DNA from 4 places in the Promicromonospora sukumoe genome. Region 4 is predicted to be linked to each of the others. Evidence: riboswitches for the same ligand, from Rfam matches in the RefSeq annotation. Region 4 holds a riboswitch; each other region holds the start of a gene.
What was found. Region 4 has a riboswitch for thiamine pyrophosphate ahead of FHX71_RS22810 (thiamine ABC transporter substrate-binding protein). Riboswitches for the same ligand answer to the same signal wherever they lie in the genome.
Positions count from the first base shown of each region.

Region 1: another riboswitch for thiamine pyrophosphate. It lies ahead of thiM (hydroxyethylthiazole kinase); the one in region 4 lies ahead of FHX71_RS22810 (thiamine ABC transporter substrate-binding protein).
Region 2: another riboswitch for thiamine pyrophosphate. It lies ahead of FHX71_RS05265 (TenA family protein); the one in region 4 lies ahead of FHX71_RS22810 (thiamine ABC transporter substrate-binding protein).
Region 3: another riboswitch for thiamine pyrophosphate. It lies ahead of FHX71_RS00920 (YkoF family thiamine/hydroxymethylpyrimidine-binding protein); the one in region 4 lies ahead of FHX71_RS22810 (thiamine ABC transporter substrate-binding protein).

Region 1 is NZ_JACGWV010000001.1:892,761-897,659, forward strand. Features, by position in the region: gene thiD (bifunctional hydroxymethylpyrimidine kinase/phosphomethylpyrimidine kinase) at 1-413, opposite strand, end outside; gene thiE (thiamine phosphate synthase) at 634-1,335, opposite strand; gene thiM (hydroxyethylthiazole kinase) at 1,332-2,210, opposite strand; TPP riboswitch at 2,200-2,297, opposite strand; gene FHX71_RS04000 (aspartate aminotransferase family protein) at 2,496-3,953, opposite strand; gene FHX71_RS04005 (hypothetical protein) at 4,073-4,899, opposite strand, start outside.
Region 2 is NZ_JACGWV010000001.1:1,200,851-1,205,749, forward strand. Features, by position in the region: gene FHX71_RS05255 (glycoside hydrolase family 15 protein) at 1-904, shown strand, start outside; gene FHX71_RS05260 (LLM class F420-dependent oxidoreductase) at 850-1,629, opposite strand; TPP riboswitch at 1,670-1,763, shown strand; gene FHX71_RS05265 (TenA family protein) at 1,755-2,549, shown strand; gene FHX71_RS05270 (SRPBCC family protein) at 2,587-3,018, shown strand; gene FHX71_RS05275 (methyltransferase domain-containing protein) at 3,082-3,840, opposite strand; gene FHX71_RS29945 (family 43 glycosylhydrolase) at 4,049-4,899, opposite strand, start outside.
Region 3 is NZ_JACGWV010000001.1:189,701-194,599, forward strand. Features, by position in the region: gene FHX71_RS00900 (hypothetical protein) at 1-295, shown strand, start outside; gene FHX71_RS00905 (flavoprotein) at 315-845, shown strand; gene FHX71_RS00910 (maleylpyruvate isomerase N-terminal domain-containing protein) at 847-1,692, opposite strand; gene FHX71_RS00915 (hypothetical protein) at 1,771-2,226, opposite strand; TPP riboswitch at 2,284-2,391, shown strand; gene FHX71_RS00920 (YkoF family thiamine/hydroxymethylpyrimidine-binding protein) at 2,450-3,115, shown strand; gene FHX71_RS00925 (ECF transporter S component) at 3,112-3,738, shown strand; gene FHX71_RS00930 (ABC transporter ATP-binding protein) at 3,728-4,899, shown strand, end outside.
Region 4 is NZ_JACGWV010000002.1:1,268,761-1,273,659, reverse strand. Features, by position in the region: gene FHX71_RS22835 (sulfite exporter TauE/SafE family protein) at 1-500, shown strand, start outside; gene FHX71_RS22830 (MogA/MoaB family molybdenum cofactor biosynthesis protein) at 497-1,012, shown strand; gene FHX71_RS22825 (MoaD/ThiS family protein) at 1,069-1,308, opposite strand; gene moaC (cyclic pyranopterin monophosphate synthase MoaC) at 1,305-1,775, opposite strand; gene FHX71_RS22815 (DUF4235 domain-containing protein) at 1,866-2,147, opposite strand; TPP riboswitch at 2,185-2,290, shown strand; gene FHX71_RS22810 (thiamine ABC transporter substrate-binding protein) at 2,286-3,353, shown strand; gene FHX71_RS22805 (ABC transporter permease) at 3,449-4,899, shown strand, end outside.

The sequences.
Region 1 (4,899 bases), on a different contig from region 4:
GGCGTGACGAGGTCGGCCAGGGGGAGCAGCTCGTCGCGGAGCACCGCCTCGGCGTCGGGCGCCAGCAGCCGGTCGCCCGACGTCGCGACCATCACCGGGTCGAGCACCACGAACGGCGTACGTCCGGCGGCCCGCAGGTCGCGCAGCGCGGCGGCGACCGTCCGCGCGATGGCGGCGTCCGTCGTCATGCCGATCTTGATCGTGTCCACGGCGACGTCGGCGAACAGCGTGTCGAGCTGCGCGCTCACCATGTCGGCGGGCACCGGGTGCACCCGCGTCACGCCCGTCGTGGACTGCGCCGTCAGCCCCGTGAGCACCGCGCAGCCGTAGCCGCCGAGCGCCGCGAAGGTCTTCAGGTCGGCCTGGATGCCGGCCCCGCCGGACGGGTCCGAGCCTGCGATCGTCAGCGCCACCACGGGGTGGCCGGGCGGGCGGACGCGCGGGGCGACGTCGGCGAGGGGCGCGGCTTCGGCGCGAGTCGCGACGGCGGAACGGCCGACGTCGGGACTGCGGAGGCGGGGCGTCTGCTCGACATCCGCGAGCCCCACCGCATCCCGCCCGGACCCGCTCACGACGCGGCCGCCGTCCCGCCCGAACCCGTTCACGAGGCGCTCCCGTCCCGTCCGAACCCGCTCACGACGCCGCCCCCGTCGCCGCCCGCGACCGGGCCTCGGAACCACGCCCAGCCCGCGCCTCCGCCCACGCCCGCGCCAGCTCCCGCGCCGCGGCCGCCGGGTCGGGCCGTCCGCAGACGGCGGAGACGACGGCGCTCCCGGCCGCCCCCGCCTCGTGCAGCGCGCCGACGTCGTCGGCCCGCAGTCCGCCGATCGCCACGCAGGGCAGGCCCGTGGCGGCCGTGACGTCGCCGAGCCGCGCGAAGCCGATCGCTGGGCGGGCGTCGGACTTCGTCGCGGTGGGCCGCACCGGCCCGACTCCGAGCAGGTCGACGGTGCCCGGGGGCAGGCCGGCCGCGTCCTGCGCCTCCTCCGGCGTGCTGACGCTCAGCCCCAGGTGCCGGTCCGGGCCGAGCAGCCGCCGCGCCGAGACGGGGTCGAGGTCGCTCTGGCCCACGTGGGCGCCGTCGGCGTCGATCGCGAGCGCGACGTCCACCCGGTCGTCGACCACCAGCGGCACGCCGCGCGGCCGGAGCAGGGCGACCAGGGCGCGGCCGAGGTCGACGAGCTCGCGGGTCGTCGCGCCCGGGTCGCGGAGCTGGACGGCGGTCACTCCGCCGCCGACCGCCGCGCCCACGGTGGTGACGACCCCGGCGGGGCCGCCGCACTGCGTGGTGTCGGTGACGAGGTAGACGGTCGGGTCGAGGAGCCGGGCGCTCACGCCTTGGCCCGCGCGGGCTCGGCCCCGGCCTCGGCGGTCGACGCGGCCCCTGCCGACGCGGACCCGTTGGAGGCAGCCGGCTCGTTCACCAGCCCGGCGCCGAACCCGACGGCCTCGGGATCGACGTCGAACATCCGGTCGACCAGCTCGACGGCGAAGCTGCCGGGCGTCGTCGACGTGGTCCGGTCGGCGGCCACGCAGAGCCAGGCGGTCGCTGCCGTCGCGGCGAGCAGACGGTCCTCGGTGACGGCGGCGCACGCCGCGACCAGGGCGCCGAGCGAGCAGCCGACGCCGGTGACGCGCGTCATCAGGGGCGTGCCCGCCTGGATGCGCACCACGCGGTCGCCGTCGGTGAGCAGGTCGGACGCGCCGCTGACGGCGATCACGGCGCCGGAGGACCGGGCCAGGCCGAGCGCGACGTCCCGCACGCCGTCGGGCGTGTCCAGGGAGTCGACGCCGCGGCCGCCGGAGCCGCCCGCGAGCGCCTGGATCTCGGACGCGTTGCCGCGGACGACGGCGGGGCCGCGGGCGAACAGCTCGGCGGCGAGCCGGGTGCGCAGCGGCAGGGCGCCGATGGCGACGGGGTCGAGCACCCAGGGCACGCCGGCGGCGGTGGCGCCGTTGACGGCGGCCCGCATGCCGTCGGCCTGGCCGCCCTCGACGGTGCCGAGGTTGATCAGCAGGCCGCCGGCGGCGCCGGCCATGACGGGCGCCTCCTCGGGGTCGGCGACCATGGCGGGCGCGGCGCCCGCGGCGAGCAGGACGTTCGCGGTGAAGTTGGTGACCACGACGTTGGTCACGCAGTGCACCAGTGGGGCGGTGTCGTGCACCGCGGTGACGACCGACGCGACGGCGTCGGGCAGGACGGAGCCCATGAGGCGTTCCCTTCGCTAGCACTACCTAGATCAGGTTCCACGGGTGCATCTCAGCCGGGCGGATGCCCGGCGCCCCGCGCCAAGTGGGCCCACCCTAGTCGCGGACGGCGTTCGTCCGAAACCGTCTCCGGGGGGTGGGGTGCTAGTTGGGCTCCGGCGGCCCTCCACCACGAAACAGCAACGATGGTGCGCTTCTACCCAGCGATTACGCCCGGAAACAGGCCAGTTCCGGGCGCAATGACTGGGTAGAAGCGCACCATCGCCGACCGCTCGACCACCGCACGCTCAGAGCCGCGTCCACGCCTCGCTCAGCACACCCCGGAGGATCTGTTCGATCTCGTCGAACTCCGGCTGCCCGACCGTCAGCGGCGGGGCGAGCTGCACCACCGGGTCGCCTCGGTCGTCGGCGCGGCAGTACAGGCCGGCCTCGAAGAGCGCCGGGGTGAGGAACCCGCGCAGCAGCCGCTCGGCGTCGTCGCCCGAGAACGTCTCCCGGGTGACCTTGTCCCGGACGAGCTCGATCGCGTAGAAGTACCCGGCGCCGCGCACGTCGCCCACGATCGGCAGGTCGTGCAGCCGCTCCAGGGTGGACCGGAACGCGGGCGCGTTCTCCTTGACCCGCCCGGTCAGGTCCTCCTCCTCGAAGAGGTCGAGGTTCGCCATGGCGACCGCCGCGGACACCGGGTGCCCGCCGAACGTGTACCCGTGCGCGAACGTCGTCGACCCGTGGGCGAACGGCTCGTACACCCGGTCGGAGACCAGGCAGGCGCCGATCGGGGAGTAGCCCGACGCCATGCCCTTGGCGCACGTGATCATGTCGGGCACGTAGCCGAAGTCGTCGCACGCGAAGATCGACCCGATCCGGCCGAACGCGCAGATCACCTCGTCGGAGACCAGCAGCACGTCGTGCCGGTCGCAGATCTCGCGCACCCGCTCGAAGTAGCCGGGCGGAGGTGGGAAGCAGCCGCCGGCGTTCTGCACGGGCTCGAGGAACACGGCCGCGACCGAGTCCGGCCCCTCCGTCTCGATGAGCACCTCGATCTGGTCGGCCGCCCACCGGCCGAACGCCTTCGGGTCGTCGCGCAGGTCCTCGGACGCCCGGTAGATGTCGGTGTTCGGCACCTTGAACGCGCCCGGGACCAGCGGCTCGAACGGCGCCTTGAAGCCCGGCACGCCCGTCACGGACAGCGCTCCGTGCGTGGTGCCGTGGTACGCGATGTTCCGGGAGATCACCTTGTACTTGCCCGGCCGGCCCTGCAGCTTCCAGTACTGCTTGGCCAGCTTGAACGCCGTCTCCACGGCCTCGGAGCCGCCGGTCGTGAAGAACACGCGGTTCAAGTCGCCCGGCGCGAGGTCGGCCAGGCGTTCGGCCAGGTCGATCGCGGGCGGGTGCGCGAACGACCATAGCGGGAAGTAGGCGAGCTCGCCCGCCTGCCGCGCCGCGGCCTCCGCGAGCACCCTGCGGCCGTGCCCCGCCTGGACCACGAACAGCCCGGAGAGCCCGTCGATGTACCGGCGTCCGGCGGCGTCCCACACGTGGTGGCCCTCGCCGCGGACCAGCGTCGGCACCCCCGCGTCCCAGGCGGACTGCCGCGTGAAGTGCCCCCAGAGATGCCGCCGGGCGGCGTCGTCCCGCGCGGTGCCGCGCGGCGTGACGTTCGCCCCGCCGGGCACCGCCCCGGGCGCCTCACCAGGCGCGCCCCCGGGCGCCCCACCAGGCACGGACACAGAGCTTCCGGTCATCGTGATCCCCCGTCGTGGAGCGGCGTCGCGGCTGACCCGACCAGGCTATGGCGTGTCAGACGCACAGGTCACCCGAGGGACCTGTATGTCTGACACGGCGAGCGCCGCCGCGGCAACACTCACCGCCGGCTCGTCCAGTTGAAGACCGCCCACCCCGTCACCAGCGCGCCCACGGTGACCAGCGCCGTGGCCGTGACGGCCTGGATCGGGCCGATGAGCGACGCGTCCAGCGCCACCTGGACGGTACCGATCAGGGCGTACACCCCGGCGAAGACCGTGATCGCGGACAGCGTGCCGTCCATCAGCCGACGCCGGGACCGCTCCCGCCGGACCTCCGCCGCGCGCTCGCGGTCGCCGTGCAGCCGTTCGAGCGCCGCGAGCCGGGCCGCGATCGGCTCCTGGAGCAGCTCGCGCAGCCGTTCGGTGACGCCGGCGGCCTGCTGCTCGAACCGCGACGCGTGCAGGAGCTGGTTGAGCATCCGCGACTCCAGCGCGGAGGCGAGGAACGTCGGCGAGGTGATCGTCGTCAGGGTGGTGCGCACCTCCGAGGCGAACTCGTGCAGCCGTAGCTGCTCGCGCGTGAGCCGCTCCTTGCGGTCGGCGAGGTCGGCGCCGTTGTTCACGTCGTGGTCGGCGAGCATGGTCGCGACGATCCGCAGGTGGTCGGCCAGGGTGGCGTTCCAGGCGCTGAACAGCCCGTTGAGGCTGGCCACGAACTCGGCGAGCGAGCCGTACTGGGAGATCTTGAAGTGCGCCGTCCCGACCAGAGCCACGGTGGTGGAGTTCGTGGCCACCGCGACGACGTCGCCCAGGTGCCGCACGCCCTCCAGCAGCACGGGGTTGCGCTGCCGCAGGGTCCAGTCGCACAGCGTGGCGGTGCCGTAGGACACGGGCTGCAGCAGCACCTGCGAGCCGAACGCGGCCAGCATCTCGTCGCCCATGTTGA
Region 2 (4,899 bases), on a different contig from region 4:
CTGGCTGCCCGGCTTCGAGGGCTCCGCACCCGTGCGGATCGGGAACGACGCCGCGAGCCAGCTCCAGATCGACGTGTGGGGCGAGACGCTGGACGTCCTGCACCAGGCGCGCGAGGCGGGGCTGGAGCAGGACGACGACGTCTGGCGGCTGCAGCGCGCCCTGCTGGAGCACCTCGAGGAGCACTGGGACGACCTCGACAACGGGCTCTGGGAGGTGCGCGGCCCGCGCCGCGCGTTCGTGCACTCGCGCGTCATGGCGTGGGCGGGCTTCGACCGGGTCGTGCGGGCGGTCGAGAAGTACGGCCTGGTGGACGAGCCCGTCGAGCACTGGCGCGAGGTGCGCGACCGGATCCACGCCGACGTGTGCGCCAACGGGTTCGACCCGGTGCGCAACACGTTCACGCAGTTCTACGGGTCCCAGGGCCTGGACGCGGCGCTGCTGCTCATCGGGCAGGTGGGTTTCCTGCCGTGGGACGACCCCCGCGTCGTCGGCACCGTCGAGGCCGTGCAGCGGGAGCTCGGCCAGGAGGGGCTCGTGCGGCGGTACCACAACGACGCCGACGACAAGGTGGACGGCCTGCCCGGGGCCGAGGCGACCTTCCTGGTGTGCAACTTCTGGCTGGTCGACGCGCTGCACGGCACCGGCCGCGTGCAGGAGGCCGTCGCCCTGTTCGAACGGCTGCTCACGCTGTGCAACGACGTCGGACTGCTCAGCGAGGAGTACGACGTGCGCACCGGACAGCACCTCGGCAACACGCCGCAGGCGTTCAGCCACCTCGGGCTGGTGAACAGCGCGCTGCGGCTGGGCCAGGCCGCCGTCGTCGGCTCCGAGGAACCGGAGCCCGAGCCTCAGCCGCGCGTGTCGCGCCAGGCGATCCACTCCTCGGCGGTCGACAGGTCGTAGTCCGGCCCGGTGACCCCGACGGTGAACAGGGTCGCCCCGGCCTCGACGAGCGCCTCGCCGGTCTCGGCGGGCGTGCCCTTGGCCTCGGCCGACCGCTCGACCAGCGTGGCGGTGTCCCGCCCGACGGCGGCGCCGTGCTCGTCGAGGATCGCCGACTTGCTCGTCAGGGTCTGCGCGTCGCCGAACGCGTGCCAGATGTCGGCGTGCTCGGCCACGATCCGCAGCGTCTTGCGCACGCCGCCGCCCCCGATCAGGATCGGGATCTCCCGCGTGGGCGCGGGATTGCCGGCCGCGAGCCGGGACTTGATACGCGGCAGGGCGTCGGCCAGGCTCGCGATGCGGGAGCCCGGCGTTCCGAACTCGTAGCCGAACTGGTCGTAGTCCTTCTCGAACCAGCCCGCCCCCAGGCCCAGGATCAGCCGCCCGCCCGAGATGTGGTCGACCGTGCGGGCCATGTCCGCGAGCAGGTCCGGGTTGCGGTAGCCGATGCCGCTCACGAGCGCGCCGATCTCCACACGCTCGGTCTGCTCGGCCCACGCGCCGAGCATGGTCCAGCACTCGAAGTGCTTGCCGTCGGGGTTGCCCCGCAGCGGGAAGAAATGGTCCCAATTAAAGAGAACATCGACGCCGGCGTCCTCGGCGCGGAGCACCGCGTCGCGGAGCTGGGAGTACTCGGCGTGCTGGGGCTGGAGCTGGACACCGATGCGGATCGGACGGTCTGTCATGGCCGCAGCCTACGACCGGCCCGTTCCGGTAGCCTCTGCCGCACGTGACACGGGGTGCCCCGACCGGGGCTGAGACCACACCCGTCGAACCTGATCCAGATCATGCTGGCGAAGGGATGTCCATCGTGACTTCTTCTGTTGTCCCCGTCTCCGCCTCGACTTCCGTCGAGGCTTTGGCCGACGCCGCTCCACCGGCCGGCCCGGCCGCCGTCCGCACCTTCACCGAGGAGGCCTGGGACCGCATCGCAGGCTGGCGCGACGCCGTCGACCACATGCCGTTCGTCCGGGCGCTCGCGGACGGCTCGCTGCCCGCCGAGTCCTTCGCGTTCTACCTCGCCCAGGACGCCGCGTACCTGCGCGAGTACTCGCGTGTCCTGGCGCGCGCCGCCCAGCTCGCACCCGACCCGGCCGCGCAGGGCTTCCTCGCCCGGTCGTCCGTCTCGGCGCTGGAGGTCGAGACAGCGCTCCACCGGGACTGGCTGGGCACGCACGCAGGGCTGGCCGCGGGCGAGATCGCGGCCGTCGAGCCCTCGCCCGTGACCGCGGCCTACACCGGCCACCTGCACGCCGCGGCGTCGGGCAGCTACGCGGAGACGGTCGCCGCGCTGCTGCCCTGCTACTGGCTGTACGCGCACGTCGGGAGCGTGCTCGTGGACCAGGCCCGCCACCGCCCCGGCGGCCTGGCCGGCCACCCGTACGCGGCCTGGATCGGCACCTACGGCGACGAGGGCTTCCAGGAGTCCACCCGCCAGGCCCGCCGCCTGGCCGACGACGCCGCACGCTGGGTCTCCCCGGAGGAACGGGCCCGCATGCTGCGGGCGTTCGAGGTCTCCTCCGTGCACGAGTACCTCTTCTTCGAGCAGGGCAGCACCTGCCCCACCTGGCCGACGCCGCCCGTTCGGGCCGAGACTAGGGGGTGACGCCGCCGACGGCGCCGACCCGAGGACAGGAGCACCGATGCCGAACTACAGCACCTCCGCCGAGATCGACGCGACCCCCGAGGAGGTCTGGGCGGTCCTGTCCGACGTCGAGCACATGCCCGACTGGACGCCGTCCATGCGGTCGGTCGAGATCATCGACGGGCCCAACCCGCCCGACGTCGGCACCCAGGTGCGGATCGAGCAGCCGGAGCTGCCGCTCGCGGTCTGGCTGATGGACGAGTGGGACCCGCCGCGGCACTTCGCGTGGATCACCGAGGCGCCCGGTGTGACCACGCAGGCGGAGCACCTGGTCGAGCCGCTGCCGGACGGCCGGTCCAAGGTGACGCTCGCGATCACCCAGACCGGCTCGCTGGCGTGGCTGGTCGGCGGCCTGGTGGGGAAGCGGACCCGGGAGTACGTCGACGCGGAGCTGGCCGGGCTGGAGGCCCGGGTGACGCAGAAGGGCTGAGGCCTGGGGCCTGGCCGGGCTTGGGCGCGCGGCCGCCGTCGGCCCGGGTCTCAGACGCGGGTCTCAGGCGCGCGTCGCGACCGCGAACACCCGGCGGAACGCCAGCGGCGTGCCGTGGGCGTGCTCGGGGTACGCCTCGCGCAGCGCCGCCCCGAACTCCTCCTCGAACTGGGCGCGCAGGGCCGGGTCCTTCGCCTCCAGCGCCTGGAGCGTGGGCTGGGCGCCGGTCGCGGAGATCCAGCGCAGCACCGGGTCCGGCCCGTGCAGCACGTGCGTGTACGTGGTCTCCCAGGCGTCGACGGCCCAGCCCGGCCGGGCCAGGAGCTCCGGGTACTCGGCGGGGTCGGCGGTGGCCCGCCGCTCCACCGGCCCGACGGCGTCGGCGTACGGCGCACGGGCGGCGACCTCCCGCAGGAGCCGGTGGCTGGGCGCGTCGTGGTTGCCCGGCACCTGGAAGGCGAAGGTCTGCGCGGCGCGGTCCGCGAGCGTCGTGAGCAGGTCGCGGTGCCCGGGGACCCACTGGAGCGCTGCGTTGCTGATCACGAGGTCGGCGGTGTGCGTGTCGGTGGCGAGGTCGGCCAGCACGTACTCCGTGGCGGGGTCGGCGGCGCGGGCCTGCGCGATCATCGCGGGGGAGGCGTCCACGCCGGTGACCTGCGCCTGCGGCCAGCGGGCGCGGAGCACGGCGGTGAGGTGGCCCGGGCCGCAGCCCAGGTCGACGATCGTGGCCGGCGACCCGGGCACGCGGGCGACCAGCTCCGTGAACGGGCGGGACCGCTCGTCCGTGTACTGCAGGTAGGCGCCGGGGTTCCAGTCGGCCATGGCAACTCCTCGTCGTCGAGTATCTCGACGTCAAGATACATCACGGCGGGCCGGGCGGTGCGTGGAGGTATGTAGCGGCGCCGGTCCCGATGTGCGCCACAGCCCAGCGATTGGGCCCGGAACAAGGGCTGTTCCGGGCCCGATCGCTGGGCTGTCGCGCACTTCGGCTGCGCGGTCACCGGGTCGGCGGCATCCGCGATCTCTCGGCCTACGCGACCTCGATGTAGTCCAGCTCCGCGAACGCCGTCCCCTTGCCCAGCCGGATCGTGTTCCAGCCGGCCTGCAGGGTGATGTCCTTGCTCGCCTGCCGCCAGGTGTCCCAGCCGGTGATCGGGTAGCTGACCGACCCGGCGGACGTCCCGTTGACGGTCACCGTGTGCGACGCCGTCTCCACCGAACCGTTGGCGTAGCCCACGTGGAGCGTGTAGCTGCCCGACGTCGGCACGTAGATCGACCCGATGCTGACCGAGCTGTCGGCGTGGTCGATGTACGCGGCGACCTTGCCGTCCGACGCCCCGGCCGCGTTCTCCCGGACCGAGCAGCTGGTCAGCGTGCCGCGCTCGGCCTCGTAGCGCACCCGGCTGCCGCGCACCACGGGGTTGCCGTTCGCCCAGCCGAGGTCGGCGACGTACATGCCACGGCCGCCCGCGTCCCGGTGCCCGTGGAAGATCAGCTTGTCGCCCCCGGCGTCGCGCAATACGTCGGCACCGCCGGGGCCGCCGACGGCGCCGTCGAGCGAGTCGGTGGTCATGAGGAACCGGAACGCCTTGGTGTACGGCCCGGTGATCGAGTCGGCGACGGCGTAGTTGGTGCCGTACTGGTTGGTGCTGTACGGGCCGGCCGAGTAGAACAGCACGTACTTGCTGCCCACCTTGGTCACGACGGGCGCCTCGATGATGCCGGCCTCGTCGGCCCGGTCGTTGCGCAGCACCTGGGTGGCGCCGCCCTGGAAGGTGAGGCCGTCCGCGGCGACGCGCTGCACGTGGATCCAGGTGGTGGCGCCGATGGCGTTGCCGTCGTTCTTCCAGAGCAGGTACCGGGTGCCGTCGCTGTCGACGA
Region 3 (4,899 bases), on a different contig from region 4:
AGCCATGTACCGAGGACTCTGGGTCGGCGGGCGCGTGACGCTGACGCCCACCGAGTATCACTTCCATGCGAACGGCATGAACCGTTCGGTTCACGAGGGTCCTGTCGACTTCGTCATCCCACTGGTGGACGTCGACGAGGTCACCACCAGGTTCGGCGTCGGCACCAGCCTCGTCGTCGTACATGCCGGCGGCCACGAGTTCACGGTCCGCTGCTACGGATCACGAAAGTTCGCCGAGCGCATCCGTGTCGCCGTCGCTGCCGCGCGGGGAGAGGCACCCGCTCCACAGGTGTGACCGTCTAGCCTCGGGACCCATGACCCTGGGTGTGCTCTACGTCGTCGTGACCGGTGCCGGAGCGACCCGGCAGGTGCCGACCCAGCTCCTGCCGCGGGCCGTCGAGCGGGGCTGGGACGTGCACGTGCTCGCCACCGAGCAGGCGGCGCGCACCTTTCCCGAGGCGATGCGACAGATCGCGGACGTCCTGGGCCGGCCGGTGCGGACCGGCTTCCACACCACGGTCGGGTACTCGCTGCCTGACCCGGACGCCGTGGTCGTGGCCCCGGCGTCGTACAACACGATCACCAAGTGGGCGCTCGGGATCGCTGACACCTACGTGCTGACCCGCCTGGTCGAACAGGTCGGCCGTGGTATCCCGATCGTCGCCGCGCCCTGCACCAGCACGCGGTTCGCCGGGCATCCGACCTACCCGGGCAGCCTGGCCACGCTCAAGGAGTGGGGCGTGGACGTCGTCATCGGCCCGGGCGAGCCGCACGAGCCCGGGGACGACGCCGCGGACTTTCCGTGGGACGCGATCCTGGACGCGGTGACGCCCGACGGCGCCTAGCTCAGTCGGCGATGTGCGCCGTGTTGTCCAGCCAGTGCCGCACGAGCTCGGCGTCCCCCTCGACGCCGACACCACCCAAGCTGGCACCGCCCAAGCCGGCACCGGCGCCGCCCGCACCCAGCGGCACCCGCCGCGTCAGCGTGAGCAGCAGCGTCCCCGCCGGACCCGTCACCGTGACGTCGGCCGGCCGGTTCCCGCGCTCCCACGTCGCGCCGTCGGGCCGCCGCTCGACGAACCACGCGCCGTTGCCGTCCCTGGTGTCGGTGGCCAGCCACCGGAGGGTCTGCCCGGTGCCCTGGATGGCCTGGGCGGACTCGGGCCGCAGCATCGCCCAGGTGGGGGAGGTGAGCATCGCGAGGTGGTGGCTGATCAGCTCGGCCGCGACACCGGCGTCGATCTGGGGCAGGTCCGTGGCGCCCTGCGCATGAGCCGCGCCCGCGCCGTCGAAGCCGTGCACGACCGCCTCGTTGAGCACGTTGATCAGCCAGAACCTCGCCCCGGACCGGTCGTCGCCCGCGGCGTTGAAGATCTCGGCGTCGAGCGCCTCGTCGGAGAACGCGCTCGCGACCCGCACCGCGGACTGCGCCAGCCACTCCGGCCACTTGTCGGGGTCGCCGGGCAGGTCGGGCACCTCCGTGGGCATGTCGGCCGGGTCCGTGACGCGCCGCTCGATGATCTCCGCGGTCCAGTGCTGCGTCTGGCCCACGTGCGCGACCAGGTCGGTGACGGTCCACTCCGGGGCGGTCGGCACGGCGGCGTCGGGCCCTGCCGCGGCGGCCGAGTCCGCCAGGCGCCCGGTGTGCTCGACGATCGCCCGGCGGGCACGTTCTGGGTTCAGCTCGGTCATCGCACTGTCCGTTCTTCTCGGCGGTCGTGCAGTGACTGACGGGCAACGGCGCCCGAATTCATCGGCACGGGTGGTCCGTCACGCCTCCACGCTGACCTCCGCCACGGCGTCCTTCGCGTCGAACCGCACCGCCGGCCAGTATCCGTCCAGGAAGTGCTTGCCGCACGAGTCGTCGAGGTGCAGCACGACGTCGCCCTCCGGGAGCACCTCGACCGTCTGGAGCACGAGGTCGTCGGCGGCCTCGGCGAGGTCGTCCGCCGTCGGCTCACCGGTGGTGAACTCCGCGACGACCGCGTCGGTCGCACGCCGGTGCCAGCCGGCCCGGTCCGCGAAGAACGCCGCGACGCGGGGCAGCAGGGCGGCGGCCGCATCGGGGTCGGTCGCCCGGAGCATGAGCTCGGGGTCGCCGTCCGCGACGTCGGCCGCAGAGGTGTCGTACCAGTCGTGAATCAGGGTCTCGCCGCTGGTCAGCGTGGTTGTGGCACGGGTGAGCTCGCCCCAGGCGGAGGGGACGGCGGTGGCGTCGTCGGGCATGCGCCGATGCTAGCGAGCGGACGCCTGGCGGCCGTGCGCGCCCCTGCTGTTACGGTGAGCGCAGTGCACGGGAGTCCGGTATGCCGGGCTGAGAGGGAGTACTCAACTCCGACCGTAGAACCTGATCCGGATCATGCCGGCGCAGGAAGCGACTCAGGACGTGGGGCCGTCAGGCGCCCGTCCTCCTGTGCCGACGGAGATCCGACGGACAGGGAGCACCCCGATGGCAGACCTTGCCACCACCGAAGCCACCACCGACCAGACAGCCGAGCTGCGCGGCGACCCGATGCGCTTCGGCGTCGGCGCCCGGATCACCGCGGCGGTGATGTCGGACGACTACGTGGACGTGATCCTGGGCGCCCTGCGCGACGCCGACACCACCGGCCTCGTGGTCGAGACCGGCGACGTGAGCACCTACGTGGGCGGCGCCGAGGCCGACCTGCTGCGGTACGTGACCGACCTGACCGCCGGGATCGCGGCGTCGGGCAAGCACGCCGCGATCACCGTGCACCTGTCGCGCGGCTGCCCCGGCGAGGTGGTCTGCGAGCTGCCCGGCGGCGCGGGACCGCGCGTCACCGAGGTGCCGCAGGGCCGCGACACCGGCCGCTTCGTCACGGCGGAGTGGGCCCTGTACCCCCTGGCCGACGACGTCCGCGCCGACGTGACCCCCGACCACATGCGTGACATCTACGCCGCGATCGACCTGGCCAAGGAGAACGGGACGTTCCACGGCTCGCAGCACTTCGTCACCCGTCTGGAGGGCGACGCCGGCCGCGTGCTCGCCAGCGCCTTCGCCGGCTGGGTCCTCGCGGGCCGCACGGTGCAGCACGTCACCAGCCACCTCACCCTCTCGGTGAACAGCCCGAGCCACGCGGGCGGCACCCGATGAGCGAGACGACGGAGCGCCGCCCGTCGCGGCTGCCGCTGCGCGACATCGTGCTCATGGTGATGCTCGGCGTCGTCTTCGGGTTCCTGTACTGGGCGCTCGTGCAGGCGTGGAACGGCCTCGCCGTCGCGATGGGACCGGCCGGTGACCTGGCGCAGCACGTGCTGCTGGGTGGCTGGCTCCTCGTGGCGCCGATCGCGATCGCGATCATCCGCAAGCCCTTCGTCGGCATCATCGCCGAGGTGATCGCCTCGGTCGTCGAGGTCGTCTTCCTGGGCTCGCCGGTCGGGCCGCTCCTGCTGGTCGCCGCCGCGATCCAGGGCGCGGGCAGCGAGCTCCCGTTCGCGCTCACCCGTTACCGCCAGTTCGGGTGGGGGGTCTACGCGCTCTCGGGCCTGCTCGGCGCGGGCCTGGTCTTCGTGTGGTCGGCATTCCGGTTCGGCTGGTTCGGGCAGGACATCCTCGCGCTGCGACTCGGCATGCAGCTCGTCTCCGGAATCCTGCTCGGCGGGCTGCTCGCCAAGGTGATCGTCGACCGCCTCTACGGCACCGGCGTGCTCGACGAGTTCGCCATCGGCCGGGCGGGGGCCGCCGACCGTGGACCCGTGGTGCGCCGTGAGCGCTGACGTGACCACCGCCGTCGTCGAGACCACCGCTCTGGAGGCGGTGTACGGCACCGGCGACGGCGTGGGGCCCGTGGACCTGCGCATCGAACCCGGGCAGAGCGTGCTCGTGCTCGGCCCGTCGGGGTCCGGCAAGTCCACGCTGCTGCGGATGCTGCACGGCGCGGTACCCCTCGCGGTCCACGCGCAGGTCGACGGCGAGGTGCGCGTGGCCGGCCGGTCCGTGGCGGGCACGGGGATCGCAGGGCTGGCCGACGTCGTGGGCGTCGTCGGGCAGGACCCCGAGTCCGGCGTCTGCCTGCCCGACGTGCTCGACGAGGTCGCGTTCCCGCTGGAGAACCTCGCCGTCGACCCCGCGCTCATCGGGCCGGCCGTGCGCACGGCGCTCGACCGGGCCGGGGCTTCGGGCCTCGCCGGACGTGCGACGGCGGAGCTGTCCGGCGGCGAGCTGCAGCGTGTGGCGCTCGCGGCGGCCATCGCACCGTCGCCCCGCCTGCTCCTGCTCGACGAGCCGACGTCGATGCTCGACGCCGACGGGATCGACGCCGTGCGGCACGCCCTCGACGTGGTGCGGCGGGAGACCGGCGCCGCCTGCGTGCTCGTGGAGCACCGGCTCGACGAGCTCGCGGGCGACGCCGGCGCCGCCGCCCTGCCGGACCGCTGGATCGTGCTCGGCAAGGACGGCCGCGTGCGGCACGACGTCGCCGTCGACGCCCTGACGGTGCCCGTGCTGCGGGAGCTCGTGGGGGAGGGCTGCTGGCTCCCGCTCGACCTGGAGCTCCGGGCGTTGCTGGGGGAAGGTGGGGCGCTCTCCGGAGGTGCGCTCCCGCAAGGTGCGCTTCTACCCAGCGATTACGCCCGAAAACAGCCTCGTTCCGGGCCCAATGACGAGGTAGAAGCGCACATCGCGGGCGGGGACGAGTCGCTGGCGGCCCGGTTGCTGCGGGAGCTCGGCCGGGGTGACGGCGGGGCGTGGTCGAGAGGTGCGCTTCTACCCAGTCGTTACGCCCGAAAACAGCCTGATTCCGGGCCCAATGACGGGGTAGAAACGCACATCGCGGGCGCGGGCGAGTCGCTGGCGGCTCGGATGTTACGGGAGCTCGGCCGGGACGTCGCTCCCGCGTCCGACGTCGCTCCCGTGCCGGCGCCCGACGTTGCCCCGCA
Region 4 (4,899 bases):
TCGGCCTCGTGGCCGGCTTCTTCGACGCCACCGGTGGCGGCGGCTGGGGCCCGGTCGGCACGCCCGCGATCCTCGCGAGCGGCCGCCTGGAGCCGCGCAAGGTGATCGGCTCGATCGACACCAGCGAGTTCCTGGTGGCCGTCGCCGCCAGCATCGGCTTCTTCGTCGGCCTGTCCGGCGAGGGCATCGACTACACCTGGGTGCTCGCCCTGCTCATCGGTGGTCTGATCGCGGCGCCGATCGCGGCCTGGCTGGTTCGCCTGGTGCCTCCGCGCATCCTGGGCTCGCTCGTGGGTGGCGTCATCGTGCTCACCAACTCGCGCACGCTGCTCAACAGCGACTGGATCGCGGCCTCCGACGCCGTGAAGACGCCGATCTACGTGTTCATCTGGCTCGCGTGGGCTGGCGCCGTCTTCTGGTCCGTGCGGGCGCACCGCAAGGCCAAGGCCGAGGAGGACGCCGTGAGCGAGAAGCCGGAGGCCGATAGCGTGTCGGCATGACGTCCGACCAGGTAGCGGTGATCACCGTCTCCGACCGCTGTGCCCGTGGCGAGGCCGAGGACCGGTCCGGTCCCACGGCGGCGCGGATCCTCCGGCAGGCGGGGTTCACCGACCTGGTCACCCATCTGGTACCCGACGGCGTCGAGCCGGTCCGTGACGTGCTGCGGACCGCGCTCGACGCCGGCGCTCGTCTGGTGCTCACCACGGGCGGCACGGGCATCACGCCCCGGGACCTGACGCCCGAGGGCACGCGCGAGGTGCTGGACTACGAGGTCCCGGGCGTCGCCGACGCCGTTCGCCAGCGCGGCACCGCCGCGGGGATCCCGACCGCCGCGCTCTCGCGCGGGCTGGTGGGCGTGGCCCGCGGCGCCGACGGGACACGCGCGCTCGTGGTGAACCTGCCCGGCTCGTCCGGGGGCGTGAAGGACGGACTCGACGTCGTGCTCGGCCTCTGGCCGCACGTCCGGTCGCAGCTCGACGGCGGCGACCACCCCGCCCCGGCGCCGGCTTAGCCCGGCGCCGGCCTGGCCCGGCCGGACGCGTCAGCCGCGCGGGTCAGCCCTGCGGGTCAGCCGCCCGCGAAGGGCGGGAGCACGTCGACCGTGACGCCGTCCGGGACGGGCGTCTCGTCCGCCGTCGTGCGGGCGCCCGCGACGAGCAGGGCGCACTTCGGCAGCACCGCTTCCAGGGCCGGGTGGGCCGCGGTGAGGGCACCGCGGAGGGCGCCGACCGACGTCGGGCCGTCGAGCTGTTCGGTGGCGCGGCCTGCCGCCTCCCGGGCGCCCGCGAAGTAGCGGACCGTGATCACTCGGCACGCACCCAGTCGCCCGACTTGCCGCCGGTCTTGCGCTCCAGGCGCACGTCCGCGAGCGAGACGGACTTGTCGAGCCCCTTGACCATGTCGATGACGGCGAGGCCGGCGACCGCGACGGCCGTCAGCGCCTCCATCTCGACGCCCGTGCGGTCGGCGGTGCGGACGGTCGCGGTGACGGCGACGCCGTCGTCGGTCACCTCGAGGTCCACCGCCGCGCCGTGCACGCCGATCACGTGCGCCAGCGGCAGGAGGTCCGGCGTCTTCTTGGCGCCTGCGATGCCCGCGATGCGCGCCACGGCGAGCACGTCCCCCTTGGGGACGGCGCCGTCGCGCAGCGCCCGGACGACGTCGGGGCCGCACCGGACCAGGCCGGAGGCCGTCGCGGAGCGGATGGTCGGCTGCTTGGCGGTGACGTCGACCATCCGGGCCTGGCCGCGGTCATCGAGGTGCGTGAAGCTCACGGCACCAGGGTGTCACGTCCGGTCACCGGGCAGCACGAGCACAGGGCAGCACGAGCACCGGGCGGCACGGCCGCCCGGTAGGTTCTCGTCTCAGACAGCGGTGCGGCGCGCGGCGATCCGCAGGGCCGCACGGTGCGCACCCTTTGCGGCGATCCGCTTGGCGAACACCGCGGTTCCGGCCGCGACGGCCGCGAACACGGTCGCCTGCAGCAGGTCCAGCTCCGGGTCGTCCGGCTTGTTGGGCGCGTCGTTTCCGGTCACGCCCTTCCAGATCATGCTGACAGCCTTCTGGGCGACCCAGCCGGCCGCGATCGTCAGAGCGAGGGTGCCGACCTTCTCGCCGAGTGTCTGTTCCGTCTCAATCTGGGCCATCTCCACACCGTAGTCCTCGACGGCCGACTAGGCTGCATGGAAACGACAGGGGAGCGCCCCGACGGCGCTGAGAGTGCGGATCACCGCAGACCCTTGAACCTGATCCGGTTGACACCGGCGGAGGAAGTCGGAGGCACGATGTTGCGTCTTTCCGGTGCCCACGGGGGCACCATCCCTACTGCTGCGGCCGCGCTGTCCGTGGCCCTGCTGCTCGCCGGGTGCTCCGGCGGGTCCGGCTCGGGCGACGACTCGTCCGCCGCGGGCGACACCGTCACCCTGGTGACCCACGACTCCTGGGCGCTCGACGAGAAGCTGATCGACCAGTTCGAGCAGGAGTCCGGCACCACGGTCGAGGTCAGCGCCGCCGGCGACGCCGGGACCCTGGTGAACCAGCTCGTGCTGACCAAGGACGCCCCGCTCGGCGACGCCGTCTTCGGCATCGACAACACCTTCGCGTCCCGGGCGCTGGAGGCCGGCGTGGTCGAGGAGTACACCCCCGCCGACCTGCCCGAGGGCGCTGAGCAGCTCGGCGGCGCGCTCACGCCCGTCGACCAGGGCGACGTCTGCGTCAACGCCGACGAGGCGTGGTTCGAGGAGTCCGGCCTGGAGGTGCCGACGACCCTGGAGGACCTCGCCGACCCGCAGTACAAGGACCTGCTCGTGGTGTCCAACCCGGCGACGTCGTCCCCGGGGCTCGCGTTCCTGCTGGCGACGATCGGGGCGTTCGGCGAGGACGGGTTCGAGGACTACTGGACTTCGCTCGTGGACAACGGCGTCAAGGTCGCGGACTCCTGGGAGGACGCCTACTACGTGGACTTCTCGGGTGCGGGCGAGGGCGGCGAGCGTCCGCTCGCGCTGTCGTACGCGACGTCGCCGGCGTTCACGGTGACGGAGGACGGGTCGGCGTCGACCACGAGCGCGCTGCTGGAGACCTGCTTCCGGCAGGTCGAGTACGCGGGCGTGCTCGCCGGGTCCGACAACCCCGAGGGCGCCAAGGCGCTGGTCGACTTCCTGCTCACGAACGACGTGCAGGCCGCGCTGCCCGAGTCGATGTACATGTACCCGGCCGACCCGGCCGTGGAGCTGCCCGCCGACTGGCAGCAGTTCGCGCCGCAGGCGGAGGCCCCGTTCCAGGTGGACCCCGCGGACGTGAGCGAGCACCGCGACGAGTGGATCGAACGGTGGACCGAGACGGTCGTGGGCTGAGCCGGAGGCGTAGCGCAGGGTGGGGGCCGAGGAACGAGGCACCCGCCCGGAGCGGAGCCGCAGGCTCAGCCCACCAAAGGCAGAGCTTGAGCCTTCTGAGGCACGGGCTGCGGCCGGCGCCCCTCCTGTGGGGGGTGGCGGTCGCGGTCCCGCTCGGCTTCCTCGCCGTCTTCTTCGCGTGGCCGGTGGCCGCGCTCGTGGTCCGCGGCTTCGTGCCCGACGGCGCGCTCGACCTCACCGGCTTCGCCGAGGTGCTGTCGCGTCCGCGCACGTGGCGCCTCGTAGGCCTCACGCTCACGCAGGCCGTGCTCGGCACCGCGTTCTCGGTGCTGCTCGGCCTGCCGCTCGCGTACCTGCTGTACCGGCGGTCGTTCCCCGGGCGCAGCCTGGCGCGCGGGCTCGTGACCGTGCCGTTCGTCCTGCCCGCCGTGGTGGTGGGCGTCGCGTTCCGGGCCCTCTTCGCGCCGGGCGGCACGCTCGGGTTCCTCGGGCTGGAGGAGTCGCTCGCCGGGATCGTCGTCGCGCTCGTGTTCTTCAACGTGTCCGTGGTGGTGCGTACCGTCGGCGGGCTGTGGGAACGGCTCGACCCCCGCGCGGAGGAGGCCGCGGCCTCGCTGGGCGCGGCGCCGGCCCGGGTGTTCCGGACCGTCACGCTGCCGTCGCTCGCGCCCGCGATCACCTCGGCGGCGTCCGTTGTCTTCCTGTTCTGCGCCACGGCGTTCGGGGTGGTGCTCGTGCTCGGCGGCGTGCGCTACGGGACCATCGAGACCGAGATCTGGACCCGCACCACCCAGTTCCTGGACCTGCGCTCGGCCTCCGTGCTGTCGATCCTGCAGCTCGTCGTCATCTCCGCGGCCCTGGCGGTGTCCGCGCGGGCCCGACGGCGGCGCGAGGCCGCGCTGCACCTCGTCTCCGCGCGCCGCACCGCGCGGCCCCTGTCCTGGCGCTCGCCCGCCGACGTCGCCGCGTCGCTCGCGGGCGTCGCGATCGTCGCCGGGCTCATCGTGCTGCCGCTGGCCGGGCTGGTCGCCCGCTCGTTCCGTGAGCCGGACGGGTCCTGGGGCCCGGGCAACTACGTCGCGCTGGGGACCACCGGCGAGCGGAACGCGCTGGTCGTCACGGTCTGGGAGGCGACGGCGACCTCGCTGCGGATCGCGCTCGCCGCCACGCTGATCTCGCTGGTCGTGGGCGGCCTCGTCGCGCTCGTCGTGTCCCGGCGTCCCCGGTCCGCGGGCACCCGCCGCGCCATCGGGACGCTCGACGGCCTGTTCATGCTGCCGCTGGGCGTGTCCGCGGTGACCGTCGGCTTCGGGTTCCTCATCACCATGGACCAGCCCGTGCTCGGCCTGGACCTGCGCACCTCGGGGCTGCTCGTGCCCGTGGCCCAGGCCGTCGTCGCCGTGCCGCTCGTCGTGCGCACCGTGCTGCCGGTGCTCCGGGCGATCGACCCCCGCCTGCGGGAGGTCGCCGCGGTGCTCGGCTCCGGCCCGGGGCGCGTGCTGCGTACCGTGGACCTGCCGATCGCCCTGCGGTCGCTCGGCCTGGC